4 regions of the Marinobacter sp. MMG032 genome follow, and region 3 is predicted to be linked to each of the others. Evidence: predicted binding sites of a transcription regulator. Region 3 holds the regulator's gene; each other region holds the start of a gene.
The links. Region 3 encodes sigma-54, which starts transcription at its own class of promoters, with help from an activator protein. Its sites were predicted from a motif close to ANTGGCATNNANNTTGCTNT; they were not measured.
Positions count from the first base shown of each region.

Region 1 (4,212 bases), 990 kb from region 3:
CGTCAAACTTCCTGAAATTCCGTAACTCACAGTCAGATCAGAACCGCGATTATCTGTAATTCTAATGTCCTGAATTGGATCGCCATTGCCATCAAGTAGGGGATCGCCGTTCGAATCTACAGCATCAACCAGAAAGGCTGAAACGGAACTTGCATTTGACGAGTTGATCGCATCAACCAAGCTTTGCTTTGTAGCTGCGCCCGACGTCGAAAGCACATTCTGGCCATCAATATCCAGCTCGAAAACAAAGCTTGGATCGCTTAACACAGTCTCAAGTGAACCTACTCCACCACCATCGCCTTCGAATCGAAAGCCTGTGGTTGCGGAGGAAGAAACTCCATCAATGCTGTTTAGCTGATCAGCGATTTCTCGGGCTGTTATATTTCGTGTGGTGGCACCACCATCACTCGATACAGTTGCAGGGATCTGCACCTGCTGATTAGGCCTGCCATCCGCGTAGGAGATAACAAATTCATCGCCACCGTTAGTGATCAGATCTTCCACAGACACTTGGCCAAGCTGGGTCACCCTGGATTCCAGCACCGGCTCCCGCGAGTCCAAGTTTAAATCAGAGTCCAGATTCGTAGTTCGGCGTGGCGCCAAGTTGTCAGTTTCGATCTGCAAATCACCACGAATCCCGGAAAGGTTACCGTCTTCATCGGCGGTGTATCCCTGCACCCGCATATTCTGGTTGTTCGTTACAAAGCCGTCCTTATCAATGCCGAACTGCCCTGCACGGGAATAACGAATTTCACCGCCGTTATTCAGGATAAAGAAACCATCGCCGGCAATCGCCATATCCAGACCGTTGTCCGTGAAGCTGATATTGCCCTGGCCGAAAGACTGCTTAACGTCCTGGACCCGAACACCGTCACCGATCGGGTTGGTGCCCGCGCTCAGAAAGCCACTGGCGTAAAGATCGCCGAACTGGGCCTTACTGCCCTTGAAGCCAACGGTGCTGGCGTTCGCAATGTTGTTGCCGGTGACGTCCAGATCCACCGATGCCGCACGAAGGCCGCTCAAACCTGTATTAAATGCCATGGTTCACCCCTTGGTGTCTCACCGGTCTCAGTTAATTTGTTTCACATCAGACAGGGCAATAGAGCCCATGCCCGCAAGATTCAGTGTTATCGAGCCGCCCTGGCCCAGGGATACGCTATCCACATTGGCACTCACCATGGTGCCCAGCTGCTGCGGCCCATCGGGATAGGAAGCTTCTGCCACAATTCGGTAGGGGCCCGGCGGCAAGGGATTGCCGTTGCCGTCCTGACCATCCCAGCGGAAGGACACAACACCTGCCTGGCTACTGCCCATATCGATCTGACGTACCCGCTCACCGTTCTGTCCCTCGATGGACAGGCGCAGGCCGCCCGTGGAAGCGGGCACTTCAATGGTCCCGGTAATTTCACCTTCGGCACCCAGGATCCCGATCTGGGAGGGGGCCAGCACGGTTTTGCCCACCATGGCCGACGCCTGGAGCGCCTGAGTGGATCGGAACTGCCCTACCACATCCTCAACCGTACCGGAGAGATTCTGCATCTCCTCCAGCGAACTGAACTGCGCCAGCTGGGAGATGAATTCACCGTTGTCCTGGGGCTCCAACGGGTTCTGGTTTTTCAGCTGCGCCAGCATCAGTTCCATAAACTCATTCCGGCCCAGCTCGCTGGTGCCCTGGCCGCCATTCTGCTGCTTCAGCTGGTACTGGCTCAGAACATCCGACGCGTCTGTTGCATTCACTGCAGTCATGTTGTGCTCCTCACCCTGTTACTGCTGACCAAGAGTCAGAATGCGCTGCATCATGGACTTGGCAGTGTTCATGACATCCACATTCATCTGGAAACTTCTGGACGACGACATCATGTCCGCCATCTCTTCGACCACATTCACGTTGGGGTAATAGACATATCCGTCTTCATTGGCCGCCGGGTGATGGGGCTCGTAACGCATCTGCAGTTCAGCATCGCTCTCAACAATACCCTCAACTCTTACACCCGCGCCTGGCCCCTCATCGGCAGCCATCGGAAAACCGCCCTGCCCGGGGTTCATCATGGACTGCTGAATGGCCGCGAAAACCGGCTTTCGGGCCCGATAGGTTTCGCCCGTGCTGGAACTTGCGGTCTCCGCATTGGCGATGTTCGACGCGGTTGTGTTCAGCCGCAGTGATTGCGCGGTCATGCCGGAACCGGCGATGTCAAAAATGCTGCCCAGTGACATGAGAATTCTCCTTCGCTAATCCTGTGACTTCGGCTTATTCGCCCTTGAGGGCCTTGGTCAAACCGCTGAACTTGCTGTTCAAAAACTGGAAACTGGCCTGGAAATCCATGGCGTTGCGCATGAAACGGGTCTGCTCCTGCTGGGCGTCTACCGTATTGCCGTCAACCGACGGCTGATTTGGAACCCGATACATCAAATCGCTCTCCGAGGCCGATGGCGAGGTATCCATATGCGCGTCATGGGTTTTGGCCATCTGGAATCCGCTGACCTGCTCCTGAGCCTTCTGCATCATTGCCTGGAAATCCAGATCCCGCGCCTTGAAACCCGGGGTGTCGGCGTTCGCCAGGTTGTTTGCCAAAACTTCGGCGCGTTTTACACGCGCTTCAACCGCGTGTTGATGAATGCCCAGAGCCGAATCAAACGTAATTGCCATGTTGCCTCCCGAAAACTGCACTGGTATGCCGAGCTGCTTTTGCCGGCTGTGCTCTTTGACGGGACTGAAGCAAGCTGGATGCCAGAATTCAGATGAGGCGTAAATTTGTCAGGAAAGTCAGCATTGGCGGGCCCTGGCCAGTGGCAAAACAATTGTCAGGGAAAAGTGCACAAGGAGCGGACAGGAAAAAGCGGCAAGCTGCTTCCCCCGGCGAGGACCGGGGGAATTCGGTCAGGGTATCAGGGCCAGTGACGCACAAATTCATCAACCGCCGGCCTGGGAACCGCCGGCTTGGAGGCGGAGACTGTTCCGGTGTAGAGAAAGCCGACGATCTGCTCATGCTCTTCCAGCCCCAGCCCGGCGTGAACCGAGGAATGGTAGGCAACACCGCCCGTTCTCCACATCACTCCGTAACCGGCATCCTGCAAGGCAAGCTCAATAAAACTCATGCCGGCTGCGGCGGACATCAACTGCTCGACTTCAGGTACTTTGGGATGCGTTCTGGGCGATGCGATACCCACGATCACCATTGGCGCCCTGAGAGGTGCACGCCTGAGCTTCTCGATCTCTTTCTCGTCGCTGTTATTGGCGCAGGTGGCGGCAAACAGTTCGCCCAGCGCCTCAAGACCTTCGCCCTCTATAACCAGGTAACGCCAGGGTCTCAGCAGCGCGTGGTCAGGAGCGCGAGCGGCGCAGGCAAACGCACGGTCAAGGGTTGCCGGGTCCGGTGCAGGCGACTCCAGCCTGGGCTCTGACGAACGGCTAAGAAGGAAATCGGTAACTGCTGTCATATCTGCTCGCTGTCTGATCGCTATTCTGATGGATTTCAAAAATTCGGTACGACCATAATTCCCGGCTGTGAATTGTGGCTTGTACGTAATGCTGTTAACCTTTGGTCGTAGTCGGGTCTGCCAACAATTATAAATGACGCGGTCGTACAATGATGAGTGGCAACACAATGAGCAACCAGCAAACCTTCAACAGCTTTTCCGAATTCTATCCTTACTACCTTGAAGAACACAGCGACGTGACCTGTCGCCGTCTGCACTTCGTCGGCAGCCTGCTGGTTCTGATCGTGGCCCTGTGGGCCCTGACATCAGGCAAGCTCTTGTGGCTTCTGGCTCTGCCCGTTATTGGCTATGGCTTTGCCTGGGTAGGCCATTTCAAGTTTGAGAAAAACCGACCCGCTACTTTCAAGTACCCACTGTACAGCCTGATGGGCGACTGGGTCATGTTCCGTGACATGCTAATTGGCAGGATCCGTTTCTGAAATGATGAGCGCTCCGGCAGACTTGCGCAATGCCAGCAGCTCCGCAGGCAGATCCCTGGCGTCTGAGGCATCGGGCAACCCGATTGCCATTCCGCCAATGCCCGATTACAACGGTCGGATCCTCGCCTATACCTCAACCGCCGCCATTATCGTAACCGGTGTTCTGCAAGGTGTGTTTGCCCATTGGCTGCTTTGGCTGGTGGCCGGCGCGCTCACCTGGCCCCACATAGCCCACGCCCTGACCCGTCGGACGTTCCTCAGAAATTCCCCACGCATTCGACAGAAGATGCTGATT
Region 1 covers NZ_CP157802.1:446,755-450,966, forward strand. Annotated here, with positions in the region: gene ABNF92_RS02045 (flagellar hook protein FlgE) at 1-1,041, opposite strand, end outside; gene ABNF92_RS02050 (flagellar hook assembly protein FlgD) at 1,069-1,746, opposite strand; gene flgC (flagellar basal body rod protein FlgC) at 1,765-2,214, opposite strand; gene flgB (flagellar basal body rod protein FlgB) at 2,249-2,647, opposite strand; gene ABNF92_RS02065 (nitroreductase family protein) at 2,887-3,438, opposite strand; gene ABNF92_RS02070 (Mpo1-like protein) at 3,606-3,917, shown strand; gene ABNF92_RS02075 (adenylate/guanylate cyclase domain-containing protein) at 3,919-4,212, shown strand, end outside.
Region 1: the regulator sigma-54 is predicted to act here: its motif matches at 2,714-2,733, upstream of flgB (flagellar basal body rod protein FlgB).

Region 2 (4,212 bases), 180 kb from region 3:
GGGTGATCACCGGTATCTCCGATTCGTTGCCGCAGATGCTCTGGACAATCATCCGGCGCAGGGACTGCCGGGCTACCGTGGTCAGCAGCTTGGGATCCTGACTCTTCGGATGAACATTCACGATGGCCTCGGCAATGGACCGCATATCCCGGATCGGCACTTCCTCCTTCAGCAGGTTCTGCAAGACCTTCAGGAGCAGACTGATTGAAACGGTGGTGGGTACCAGCTCTTCGGCCAGCTTCGGAGAAATCTTCTCAAGCTGATCCAGCCACTTCTGGACTTCCTCGTGGCCCAGCAGTTCGTGGGCGTGTTTCTGCAACACCTGGTTCAGATGGGTGGCAACCACGGTACTGGCATCGACCACGGTATAGCCAAGGGTCTGTGCCTGGTCTTTCTTATCGGGCTCGATCCAGCAGGCATCCAGACCGAACGCCGGATCCTTTCCTTCAATCCCTTCGACCTTTCCAAATACCTGGCCGGGGTCGATGGCCAGCTCCCGGTCCGGGTGAATCTCCGCCTCGGCGATGGTTACGCCCATCAGGGTGATGCGATAGACGTTGGGCATCAGGTCCAGATTGTCGCGAATGTGCACCGAAGGCATCAGGAACCCCAGATCCTGGGACAGTTTTTTACGAACACCCTTGATGCGACTGAGCAACTGACCGCCCTGGGACTTATCCACCAGCGGAATCAGCCGATACCCCACTTCCAGACCGACGATATCGACGGTGGATACATCGTCCCAACCCAGTTCTTTAGTCTCTCCGGGTGCCGGCAGCTGACGACCCTGATCGCCGCCTGCATCACCACCCGGCGGCAGATCCCGGCCCGCCGGCCGAGGTGCCGCGCCGCCAGCGCCCCTGGCCGGGAAGGCGCCCTCCTCCTCGACAGTCTGCCTCTGGTGTTTCCAGATATACCAGGCAGCACCGCCAGCCAGCGCACCCAGACCAAGGAAAGCCACATGGGGCATGCCGGGAATCAGGCCGAGGATAATCAGGATTCCTGCGGCAATGGACAGCGCCTTCGGCGCACTGAACATCTGCTGCAGGATCTGGCCGCCCATGTCCTGGCTTGAGGTAACCCGCGTTACCATGATCGCCGCAGACGTGGACAGCAGCAGCGAGGGAATCTGTGCCACAAGGCCGTCACCAATGGTCAGCAGCGCATAGCGCTCCATGGCCAGCCCGAAATCCAGGCCGTGCTGGAGCATACCGATGGCGATCCCGCCGACGATGTTAATGGCAAGAATGAGCAGGCCGGCAATGGCATCGCCTTTAACGAACTTGGACGCACCGTCCATGGAACCATAGAAATCCGCTTCCTGGGCAATCTCGGCCCGGCGGTGCTTCGCTTCGTCCTGATTGATCAGGCCGGCGTTAAGATCCGCATCAATGGCCATCTGTTTGCCGGGCATGGCATCCAGGGTGAAACGGGCACTCACTTCGGAGACCCGGCCGGCGCCCTTGGTGACCACCAGGAAGTTAATGATCATCAGGATCGCAAAGACCACCAGACCCACGGCGTAGTTGCCTCCGATGAGTACCGCACCGAAGGATTCGATCACCTTACCGGCCGCGTCGCCGCCCTCGTGGCCGTTCAACAGCACGATCCGGGTGGACGCCACGTTCAGGGCCAGACGCAGCAGCGTGGCCACCAGCAGTACCGTGGGGAAAGAGGCAAACTCCATGGGCCGAAGGGCGTAGACACAGACCAGCAGAATGACAATCGACAGGGTGATGTTGAACGTGAAGAACACGTCCAGCAAAAACGCCGGCATGGGCAGAATCATCATACCGAGCAAGCCCATCAGCATGATGGGAATGCCCAGATTTCCCCGCGTCAGGGTTTTGACGTTATTGAGGACTAAAGCTCTGTCCATGCCGGATACTTCTCCGATTGGCCGTGCCTGCAGGCGTTTCAAAGGTCGAAAATCTGACGCGGCGGCGTCGTTTGGAAGAGTTATCGCAAGATCCGTACCAGCCCTTAGTGGATTTCCGCGAACCGGCCATTTGCGGCCTGACTCGCCTTGCCAGATGCGGTATCCTTGCGCCATTTAATTGCGACGCTAAAACCCCAACCAGACACACAGGTGACCCCATGCCAATCCACGAGGTAAAACACCCTCTGATCCGCCACAAGCTCGGCATCATGCGCCGTGCGGATATCAGCACCAAGAATTTCCGGGAGCTGGCACAGGAAGTTGGTGCACTTCTGACCTACGAGGCCACCAAGGACTTTAACCTGCAGGAAAAAACCATCGAAGGCTGGGCCGGCCCAGTGAATGTGGAACAGATTCACGGCAAGAAAGTCACCATCGTTCCGATCCTCCGGGCCGGGCTTGGCATGCTCGACGGTGTTCTGAGCCTCATTCCTGTTGCCCGGGTCAGTGTTGTCGGCCAGATCCGCAACGAGGAGACACTCGAGGCCAGCACCTATCTGGAAAAACTGGTGGGTGAGCTGGATCAGCGAATGGCCATGATCGTCGATCCCATGCTCGCTACCGGCGGCTCCATGATCTCCACCATTGACCTGCTCAAGAAAGCCGGCAGCACCGAGATCAGGGCCCTGGTTCTGGTAGCCGCGCCCGAGGGCGTCAAGAAAGTCCTCGAGGCCCATCCGGACGTGTCGATCTACACGGCCTCCGTTGATGAACGCCTGAACGAGAAAGGTTATATCCTTCCGGGTCTCGGCGATGCCGGCGACAAGATCTTCGGCACCAAGCAGAAGGACGTTTAAGCATGCAGGACCATACCAACGACCCGGTCTGGAAACAGGCCATTGCCGGCTCACAAATGCTGCTGGTGGCCTTCGGTGCCCTGGTGCTGATGCCATTGATCACCGGCCTGGATCCCAACGTGGCCCTCTTCACCGCCGGCCTGGGCACCCTGATCTTTCATGTGGTGACCGGTGGTCAGATCCCGATCTTCCTGGCGTCCTCCTTCGCCTTTATTGCCCCCGTTATCGCCTCCAAGGGCCGGTTTGGCATGGAAGAAACCCTGGGCGGCCTGATGGCCGCAGGTATTCTTTACATCTTCCTGAGTGGCCTGGTTCGGATGCGGGGCACCGGCTTTGTCCGCCGCCTGCTGCCGCCAGTGGTCATCGGCCCCGTGATCATGACCATTGGTCTCGGCCTGGCGCCGGTTGCGGTTCACATGGCCTCCGGCCGTACGGGTGACGGCGCCAACCAGCTGATCCCCTACGACACCGCTATCTGGATCGCGATGATTTCCCTGGCCGTAACCATCATCATGTCGGTCTGGGCCAAAGGCATCTTCCGACTGATTCCCATCATGTTCGGCGTGATCACCGGCTACATCCTCTCCGCATTTGCCGGCATCGTAGATACTACGCCCATCAAAGAAGCCGCCTGGTTTGCCGTTCCCAACTTCGTTGCGCCCGAGTTCAGCTGGGGCGCCGTGCTGTTCATGATTCCGGTGGCCATCGCCCCGGCCATCGAACACATTGGCGACGTACTGGCCATTGGCAACGTGACCCGCAAGAACTATCTGGAAAAGCCGGGCCTCCACCGCACCCTCCTGGGTGACGGCCTGGCCACCAGTGCTGCTTCCATGCTCGGTGGACCACCCAACACCACCTACTCTGAAGTCACCGGCGCGGTCATGCTGACCAAGAACTTCAACCCGAAAGTCATGTGGTGGGCGGCCGGCGTAGCCATCGTTCTGGCCTTTGTTGGCAAGTTCGGCGCGGCACTGCAGACCATCCCGGTCCCCGTTATGGGCGGCATTCTGTGCCTGCTGTTCGGCTCCATTGCCGTGGTTGGCCTTAACACGCTGATCCGTCACCAGGTGGACCTGTCACAGTCTCGCAATCTGGTGATCGTCGGGGTCACCCTGGTATTCGGTATCGGCGGGATGGTGCTGGGGCACCTGGAAGGCATCGCGCTTTGTGCGGTAGCGGCCATCATCCTGAACCTGATCCTCCCAGGCAGCCGCGAGGCATGGGGCAAAGCCGTCTATGAGCAGAAAGCCGACTGACAGCTCCGGCATCAGCTTCACTGCCCTCTATACCGGTGCCGTCTGGCACCGGTACGGGCTTTCTGACGATACCCTGGCAACGGAAAAAGGCCGCTGGCTATACCGCTTGATGACACCCTTCGAGGCCGCCAGCAAGGCGGCTATCGGTGGCAACATCAGCACCTTCCTCCTGCAACGCCATCTGATCATCGACCACCTGATCGACCAGGCCATCCGC
Region 2 covers NZ_CP157802.1:3,863,432-3,867,643, reverse strand. Annotated here, with positions in the region: gene flhA (flagellar biosynthesis protein FlhA) at 1-1,879, opposite strand, end outside; gene upp (uracil phosphoribosyltransferase) at 2,098-2,736, shown strand; gene ABNF92_RS17765 (uracil-xanthine permease family protein) at 2,739-3,995, shown strand; gene ABNF92_RS17760 (class I SAM-dependent methyltransferase) at 3,976-4,212, shown strand, end outside.
Region 2: the regulator sigma-54 is predicted to act here: its motif matches at 1,962-1,981, upstream of flhA (flagellar biosynthesis protein FlhA).

Region 3 (4,212 bases):
AAAGAAGGCAGCCAGGTATCCAGGAAGGCCTTCAGGTCGTCGATCATCTTCCGGCTCGCCGGTTCTTTTTCCAGAAATTCTATAACCGGCTGATCCGTGCCCACGTACTTCCGCAGACTGGTATCCCAATAAGGGTTGGGCAAACAGCGAACATCGAAAACATAGTCGGAATCCAGCGGTACTCCGTGCTTGAAGCCAAACGACTGGAACAGCAGTGCCAGTTCCTGATCCTTCCGGCCCACGACTCGCTGCTTCACCATATCCCGAAGTTCGTACATCGACATACCGGTGGTGTTCACATACAGGTCGGAAAGCTTGGAAAGTGGTTCAAGCAGCTTCTTCTCGCTGGTAATGGCTTCCCTGAGGGAGGTCCTGTCGTCACTCAGCGGGTGCTTTCTGCGGGTAGCATGGAAACGCTGGAGAAGTGACTGCTCGTCGGCATCAAGGAAGATAATTTCAACGGTAACCCCGGTCTCCTGGAGGCGCCGGTAAATTTCCTCGAAATTGGCGAGCTCGCCGGAAAGGTTGCGCGCATCAATGCTGACCGCCATCTTGCCGAGCCGGCCGGGCTTGGTCTGGCTCGCTGCTTCCCGGGTGAGAGGAAAGAGCAAGCCAATGGGAAGATTGTCGATGCAGTAGAACCCGAGGTCCTCCAGCACATGAAGCGCGGTACTTTTACCCGAACCGGACCTGCCACTGACGATAATCAGCTTCATGACCAAATCACCTCCACTGCAATGAAAATCAGCCGCCTGAGGCGGTCATGCGCTGGTACAGCGTGCCGGCGTCCTCACATTGCCGGAGGCGATCACAGAACGACCGCTCATTGAACTTCTCTGCCAGTTGGCTGAGCAGCTCCAGGTGTTCGCTGGTTGCCTCTTTCGGGACGATCAGGGCAAAAATCAGATCCACCGGCTGATTGTCGATGGCATCGAATTCAACGCTTTCTTCGAGCGTCATCAGCACGCCCACCACGTGATCAAGGCCCTCCAGGCGACAGTGGGGAATGGCGATCCCCTGGCCAATGCCGGTACTGCCCAGGCGCTCACGGGAAATGAGGTTGTTGAAGAGCTGGGTCTCGCTGAGCGTGTTGTCCTGGTGGTTTATTTGCTCGGCAATAAACTCCAGGGCCCGTTTCTTGCTGGACGCAGGTACCCTGCAGAGGGTGAGCTCCGGAACAAGAATAGTGTCTATGGTCAGGGATGTGTCGCTCATGGATCGACTGCGTTTCCGTTAAAAAAAAGGCTGCGACACGTTGTTCATGTCGCAGCTCGATTAGATGACTTGCATGAAAACAGCCAGTTAGCGAGAGCCGTTTCCGTGCATCCGGTCTACATTCTTTTCCTTGTGCTTGAGGATCTGGCGGTCCAGTTTATCGATCAGGGCATCGATGGCTGCGTACATGTCCTCGTTTTCTGCCTTTGCGTGAATCTCACCACCAACCACGTGCAACGTGGCTTCCGCAATCTGGCGCACCTTTTCCACTTCCAGGGTCACCTGGCAGTTACTGATGTGGTCGAAGTGACGCTCGAGCTTTTCGAACTTCTCTGAAACGTAATCTTTCAGTGCGGGAGTCAGTTCTACGTGATGGCCTGAAATATTGAGTTGCATAGGCGTCTCCTGTTGTCATCGTGCCGGCTCCCGGGAGCCGGTCTGGGTGCTGGCGCAGTGTGCGCCGGCGAATAAGGTGTTGCGTCCCGCACCGGGGTATTCAGACCAGCCGCTTGCGCTCGTTGGACGGCGGAATGTGCATGGCCTCCCGGTACTTGGCAACGGTGCGTCGCGCAACCTTGATTCCCTGTTCCCCTAGCATGGCTGCAATTTTACTGTCGCTCAACGGCTTTTTGGGGGTTTCCGCAGCAATGAGCTTCTTGATCATCGCCCGGATGGCCGTGGAGGAGCATTCGCCACCCTCGTCAGTGCTGACGTGGCTGGAGAAGAAATATTTCAACTCGAAAATGCCCCTTGGGGTATGCATGTATTTCTGGGTGGTTACCCGTGAAATCGTCGATTCATGCATTTCTACCGCCTGGGCGATGTCTGAAAGAATCAGCGGCTTCATGGCTTCCTCGCCGTGATCCAGGAATCCCTGCTGGTGTTCGACAATACGGGTCGCCACTTTCAACAGGGTCTCATTGCGGCTCTGCAGGCTCTTGATAAACCACTTGGCCTCCTGCAACTGATCACGCAGGTAGGTGTTGTCGGCACTGCTGTCCGCACGCCTTATAAGTGAAGCATAGCTGGCATTCACCCGAATGCGCGGGGCAATTTCCGGATTCAGCTCAACACGCCAGCGGCCATTGTGCTTGCGAACGATAACGTCCGGAATAACGTAGTCGGGTTCGGCGCGATCAATCACGTCGCCCGGCCGCGGGTTAAGGCCGGTGATCAATGCCAGGACTTCCCGCAACTGATCTTCTTTCAGACGGCTGCGCCGCAGCAACTGGGCGTAGTCACGGTTGCCCAGCAGATTGATGTAGTGGGTAATCACCAGTCGCGCCTGGGCCAGCCAGGGCGTCTCGGGTGGTAGCTGGTTGAGCTGGATCAGCAGGCATTCCTGCAGATCCCGGGCAAACACCCCTGGCGGATCAAAGTGCTGGAGGCGGTGCAAGACGGCTTCCACTTCATCCAGTTCCAGAGGGTCTTCCTCGTTCTCATCCAGCAGTCCGGCGTGGATTTCTTCCAGGGGGCTGGTGAGATAGCCGCGCTCATCCACAGCGTCCATCAGGGCATGGGCAATGGCCTGGTCCCGTTCACTCAGCGGGGTCAGATTGAGCTGCCATTCCAGGTGATCCTGAAGTGTTTCGGTGGGCGAGTTGCGGGTCTCGAAATCGTGATCGTTCTCGTCGTCGTTGCGGGCGGCCGGCGCGGGCGCGGACTGGTAGATGTCGTCCCAGGCGGTGTCTACTGGCAGGTCATCCGGAATGTTGTCCGGAATGTCGTTCTCGGAGGACCAGTCCGGACCGTTCTCTGATTCGTCCCAGTCGCTCGAAGGTTCCGGCGCGGACTCGGCCGCGGATTCTTTATCGTTAGTCTCGCGCTCGTCGTTCTCGGCGGTTGCGTCAGCCTGATCATCGTCCTCGGATGTCTCCAGCATGGGGTTGGATTCCAGTGCCTGCTGGATTTCCTGTTGGAGGTCGAGGGTGGAGAGCTGGAGAAGCCGGATCGCCTGTTGCAGCTGGGGCGTCATGGTCAGGCTCTGACCCAGCTTTAACTGTAAGGAGGCTTTCATAACCATGGTTCAGGATCCGTCACTCATCAGCGCTTTGTGTCATAAGTCGTGAAAAATTCTATATATGCCGGTTACTTGCCGTCGTTTTATTTTACCCTAGCAAGTTCTTTGCCGAGTTTACTTGCTACAGGTCATCAAAACAATGAGCCTTTCGGTGTCACAGCCTGAATTCATCGCCCAGGTAGACTTCCTTGACTTGCTGGTTGGCCAAAATCGCATCGGCATTGCCGGAGGCGATGATGTGGCCTCCGGAGACAATGTAGGCGTTCTCGCAGATGTCCAGGGTCTCTCGCACGTTATGATCGGTAATCAGAACGCCAATACCCTTGTCACGCAGATGCCGGATGATGTGCTTGATGTCGCTTACGGATATCGGGTCGACACCGGCGAAGGGTTCATCCAGAAGTATGAAGGCCGGTTCCATGGCCAGCGCCCGGGCAATTTCCACCCGTCGCCGTTCCCCTCCCGACAGGGCCATGCCAACGCTGTCCCGGATATGGGTTATGTGGAATTCTTCCAGCAACTCCTCGAGCTTTTTCTCTCGATCCGCTTTGCCCAGCCCCCGACGGGTTTCGAGGATCGCCATGATGTTGTCGCGTACCGACAACTTGCGGAACACCGAGGCTTCCTGGGGCAGGTAACCGATGCCTTGCTGGGCGCGTCCGTGCATCGGCAGTGGCGTAATATCCCGGCTGTCGATGGTGATACGGCCACGATCGGCAGGGACCAGCCCGACGATCATGTAGAAGCAGGTGGTTTTCCCGGCGCCGTTGGGGCCAAGCAGTCCCACTATCTCCCCACTGCGAATTTCCAGGGAAACGTCGATCACCACTTTTTTCTGCTTGTAACTCTTTGCCAGGTTACTGGCTCTCAGAACTGCCATCGGTTTCCTGTCTGTCAGTGCGTCTGTCGGCGCTGCGTGGCTGAATCACCATCTCTACCCGGCCGCTGCCTTCGCCCGTGTCGGCGCCGCCTTCAGC
Region 3 covers NZ_CP157802.1:3,684,315-3,688,526, forward strand. Annotated here, with positions in the region: gene rapZ (RNase adapter RapZ) at 1-716, opposite strand, end outside; gene ptsN (PTS IIA-like nitrogen regulatory protein PtsN) at 745-1,215, opposite strand; gene hpf (ribosome hibernation promoting factor) at 1,303-1,611, opposite strand; gene ABNF92_RS16975 (RNA polymerase factor sigma-54) at 1,712-3,232, opposite strand; gene lptB (LPS export ABC transporter ATP-binding protein) at 3,390-4,115, opposite strand; gene lptA (lipopolysaccharide transport periplasmic protein LptA) at 4,093-4,212, opposite strand, start outside.

Region 4 (4,212 bases), 550 kb from region 3:
CTTGGGTTTGATATTAATGGAGGCACTGACTACTCCCCGCTGGGAACCGGCGAATACATAATGGCATTTGAGGACTTAAACGCCAACAATCCAGATTATGACGGCGATTTCGACGATTTTGTATTTCTTATGGAGTCTGTAACTGCCGTACCTGAGCCTGGTACTTTGGCCCTTCTCGGCCTCGGCCTTGCCGGCCTCGGTGCAGCCCGTCGTCGTCAGAAAGCCTGATTTCGACAGGTCGCGAAAAAGCCAGCTTCGGCTGGCTTTTTTCGTGCTTTGATTTGTCTTTTACCGGAATAGCAATCACGTTATTCTTCCAAAGACCAAGTAGTCCGGCGGAAAAATGATGTTAAGGAAGACATTCGACAACCTCCCCTATTCCCTACCCTTTCTGGTTGTTTCGGCTGTTGCCGTCGTACTTTTCTTTCCAACCTGGTTCAGGCTCGCCACCGTTTGGCTTGAGTTCGAGCAGGTGCTGGCTCATGGCCTTGCCACCGCCGTCATTTTCTTGGGCCTGCTAGTGATTCATCCGCCCAGGCCCGCCAGCAGCACGAGCGGCGTAATCCAAAAACCATACCTCCTGCTCGGTGGCATCGCGCTCATCGGAGTTACTCTCGTGTGGCTCCTGCTCGAGCTGGTCCGCATTGACACCCTCGCCTATCTGGTTCTGCCGGCAGGCGTAATGGCCGTTGCATGGACGCTGCTGGGCTTTCATAGGGCGCTCAGCTTTCTGCCTTATGTTGCCCTTCTTTCACTCTCACTGCCTTTCTGGGCAGACCTGGTTCCGCCGCTGGTATCGCTTGCCAGCGCTGTTGTAGGCAGCTGGGTTCGATTGTTCGGGATGACAGCACTGATTGAGGGAAACAGCATAACCCTGCCCTACGGCCGACTCCTGATTGCCGATGGCTGTTCCGGCATTCGTTATTTTGCCATTTCCATCCTTCTGGCCATGATGACCTCCATTCTCAATGATTACCGCTGGAAAGGCTGGTTAATCACCGTCGTCGTCGCCATGCTGATCGGCCTGGTCGCGAACTGGGTACGCATCACAATTCTGGTTTTTGTCGCCTATGAGACCAACATGCAGAGCGACCTGCTCACCGACCACGAAACCATGGGCTGGATCGTTTTCGGGGCTTTCATTCTGCCGGCTCTGTATTTCTCACCCGTTCGCAAGAGAAGCAAGGCCAACCAGCAGCCCACAGCTATCAGGCTAAACATTGCCAAAGCTGGCATTCCGGCACTCATCATTGCCATGCTACTCGGCCCCGTGGCACTTACACTTGCACAAACAAGCGCCGGACAACAGCCCGCCTGGACTCTGGAACTCGATGGCTTTCAGGCACGTGGAGAGAGCAATGACCTGCCCTTGCCAATCAGCCTGCCTTCATATCTCGACCAGAAAATCCTCAAAGCCGGCAATACCTCGGTTTCTCTCGCGCAAAGTCAGAAAACCACAGCAGATGATAAGCTGGTACCTTACCTGCCAACCATGTTCGACAACTCCACTTGGCAGATTGAGGAGCGAGTTGCTCCAGGCGTCTCGCTTTACCTCAACATCCTCACCCGCGATCGTGTTTTGATGGCTCAGTGGTATCAGGTAGGAAGCAGAAGTAGCCTGAATTACCGAAAGGCCAAACTACTCCAGATTCCCGCCACGCTCAGCGGCGAGAACCGCTTCGCGCTCGTGACCATCCAGGTGCCCTGTAGCGACAGGGACTGCAGCGACGAGTTATCCCGACTCGAGCGCATCAAAACGATGGTAGAAACGCAGCTGTAAACCACGGGATACACAGATCAAACTACTCGTCGAATTTCTTTACACACCCCTCACCCGCCGACAAAAAAAGACATTAAAAACAGTAGCTTAAATATTGGCACCGATCCTGCTTAATCAAACGTAGGCTGTATTAACGCATTCGTTTAATTTGGGAAGTACCAATATGATGTATAAACGGTTAGCCACTCTCCTCTCGACCGCGCTTTTTAGTTTCTCCGTGAGCGCAGGCGTTATTTTCCAGGACAACTTTGAGTCAGAATTGGCCGATGGCGTATCGCAAACCAATTACGCAGGTTTTACCAACTGGACCGTAACCGACGGTACCGTTGATTTGATTGCCACCCCGAATGACTGGAACCTTACCTGTGCCGGCGGAGCTGGTAAGTGCGTGGACCTCGATGGCTCAAACAGAAACGCGGGCACTCTCCAGAGCATCGCTTTGACCCTTGATCCGGGCACCTACACCCTGAGCTTCGACATCTCTGGCAACCAGAGGAACAGTGCGGCTGATTCCGTGGAAGTTTCTCTGGACGGTTTCCTCACCGAAACCTTTCTTGTGTCAGCCAATGACCCCTGGCAGACCATCGTCCGGGACATTACGCTCACCAGCCAGACCACCAGCAATCTAATCTTCAAACACGATGGTGGTGACAACATCGGCATCTTGCTGGACAACGTATCCCTCGTGCCTGAACCAGGTACGCTGGCACTGTTTGGCCTAGGTATCTTGAGCCTTGTGGCCGTTCGCCGCAAAAAGCTTTCCTGAGCTCCAAGCCAAGCCTGCAGAAAGCCAGCCACCGGGCTGGCTTTTCTATGTTCCAGACATCATTCACTATGTGAACAATAACCCGATATACTCTGGCCTCAAGACTCAAACCTTATCGGGTCCAACCCCATGGAAATTATGAGAGCACCGGTTCGCATTCTCCACATCACCTTCAACATGGGCTTCGGCGGCACCGAACAAGTCATCCGGCAACTGGTCACCAACCTCGATAAAAATCGGTTTCACAACGAAATTGCCTGTATTGATGGGGAAGTTGGCGCTATTGGCCAGGCACTCGAAACCGAACACGGCATAAAGCTCCACTCGCGGCAAAGAGCCCCCGGCTTTGATCTAAAAACCATTCTCTGGCTCAGGCATCTGATCAAGTCCGGCAAATTCGATATTGTTCATTGCCACCAATACTCACCTTACGCCTATGGTTGGTTTGCCCACTGGGGCACTGGCGCAAAGGTGGTTTTCACAGAGCATGGGCGCTTCCATCCGGACCAATACCGCAAAAAAGCAAGGTTCATTAACCCCATCATCGCCCGCACCTCCCACAAGCTTGTTGCCATTTCCTCCGCGACTCGCGACGCCCTGGTTGAATACGAATACCTTCCCAGAGACAGAATCACCGTCATCTACAACGGCATTGCCCCGCTGGAAGTTAGTGAGAAAGCACGCGCTGCATTGAAAGAAGAACTCGGGATAAAACAAGACGAAACTGTGATCGGCACCGTTGCCCGACTGGACGCGGTGAAAAACCAGGCACTGATGCTAAAGGCAACGCGAGCTCTGCTCGACAGAGGCATAAAGGTGCGGCTTCTCCTGGTCGGCGATGGCCCGGAATGGGAAAATCTGGAAAACCTTGCCGCTGAATTAAACCTTGGGGAGTCAGTTATTTTTACAGGCTTCCAATCAAAGCCGGCCGATTACCTGGGCCTGATGGACCTGTTCCTACTGCCCTCTTTTACCGAAGGCACGTCCATGACGCTTCTGGAAGCCATGAGCCTGGGAATTCCGACAGTCGCCACTGGTGCTGGCGGAACACCCGAAATCGTCGACGATGGCGAAACAGGAAAACTGGTTGAGAGCGACGATCTTCCCGCATTTACCCGGGCGATACAGGAATTACTGCAAGACCCGAACGCACTCTCCAAAATGTCGAAACAAGCCAAGACGCACTTTACAGAACGATTTTCCGCAGAACATATGGTGCAGCAGTACGAACGCTGCTACGAGTGATTTTTAATGCCGAACACTGGAAGCTAGCACTACTCTGGCACCAATCGATTACCGGACCCTTTGTAACTCCCGCCATCGCGGGTGCCAATGGGCGCATCCACCGTATTATTGATGGCACTGGCCCCGCTGGTATCAAACCGGAATTCAATAGAGCGATTCAGATTTCCCCGAGTAAACACCTCATTCCCGTCTACGATAGTGCCTGGCGAACTCCACACAATAATTGCCCCATCAGACCCCCGTCGCCTTTGACTGCTGTATAGTCCTTCGTCATAGTAAATGCGATTGTTTCGAATGACACCGCCGGAGTGATCTTTCGGCCGATCCAGCAACCCGAACGCGATAGCTCGATCGACATTTACAAACGTGTTGTTTTCCAAGATGGTATCGCGCGCACCATTCCACATTAAAACAACGGGCG
Region 4 covers NZ_CP157802.1:7,154-11,365, reverse strand. Annotated here, with positions in the region: gene ABNF92_RS00045 (PEP-CTERM sorting domain-containing protein) at 1-228, shown strand, start outside; gene ABNF92_RS00040 (exosortase/archaeosortase family protein) at 344-1,780, shown strand; gene ABNF92_RS00035 (PEP-CTERM sorting domain-containing protein) at 1,998-2,546, shown strand; gene ABNF92_RS00030 (glycosyltransferase) at 2,724-3,791, shown strand; gene ABNF92_RS00025 (hypothetical protein) at 3,821-4,212, opposite strand, start outside.
Region 4: the regulator sigma-54 is predicted to act here: its motif matches at 1,874-1,893, upstream of ABNF92_RS00035 (PEP-CTERM sorting domain-containing protein).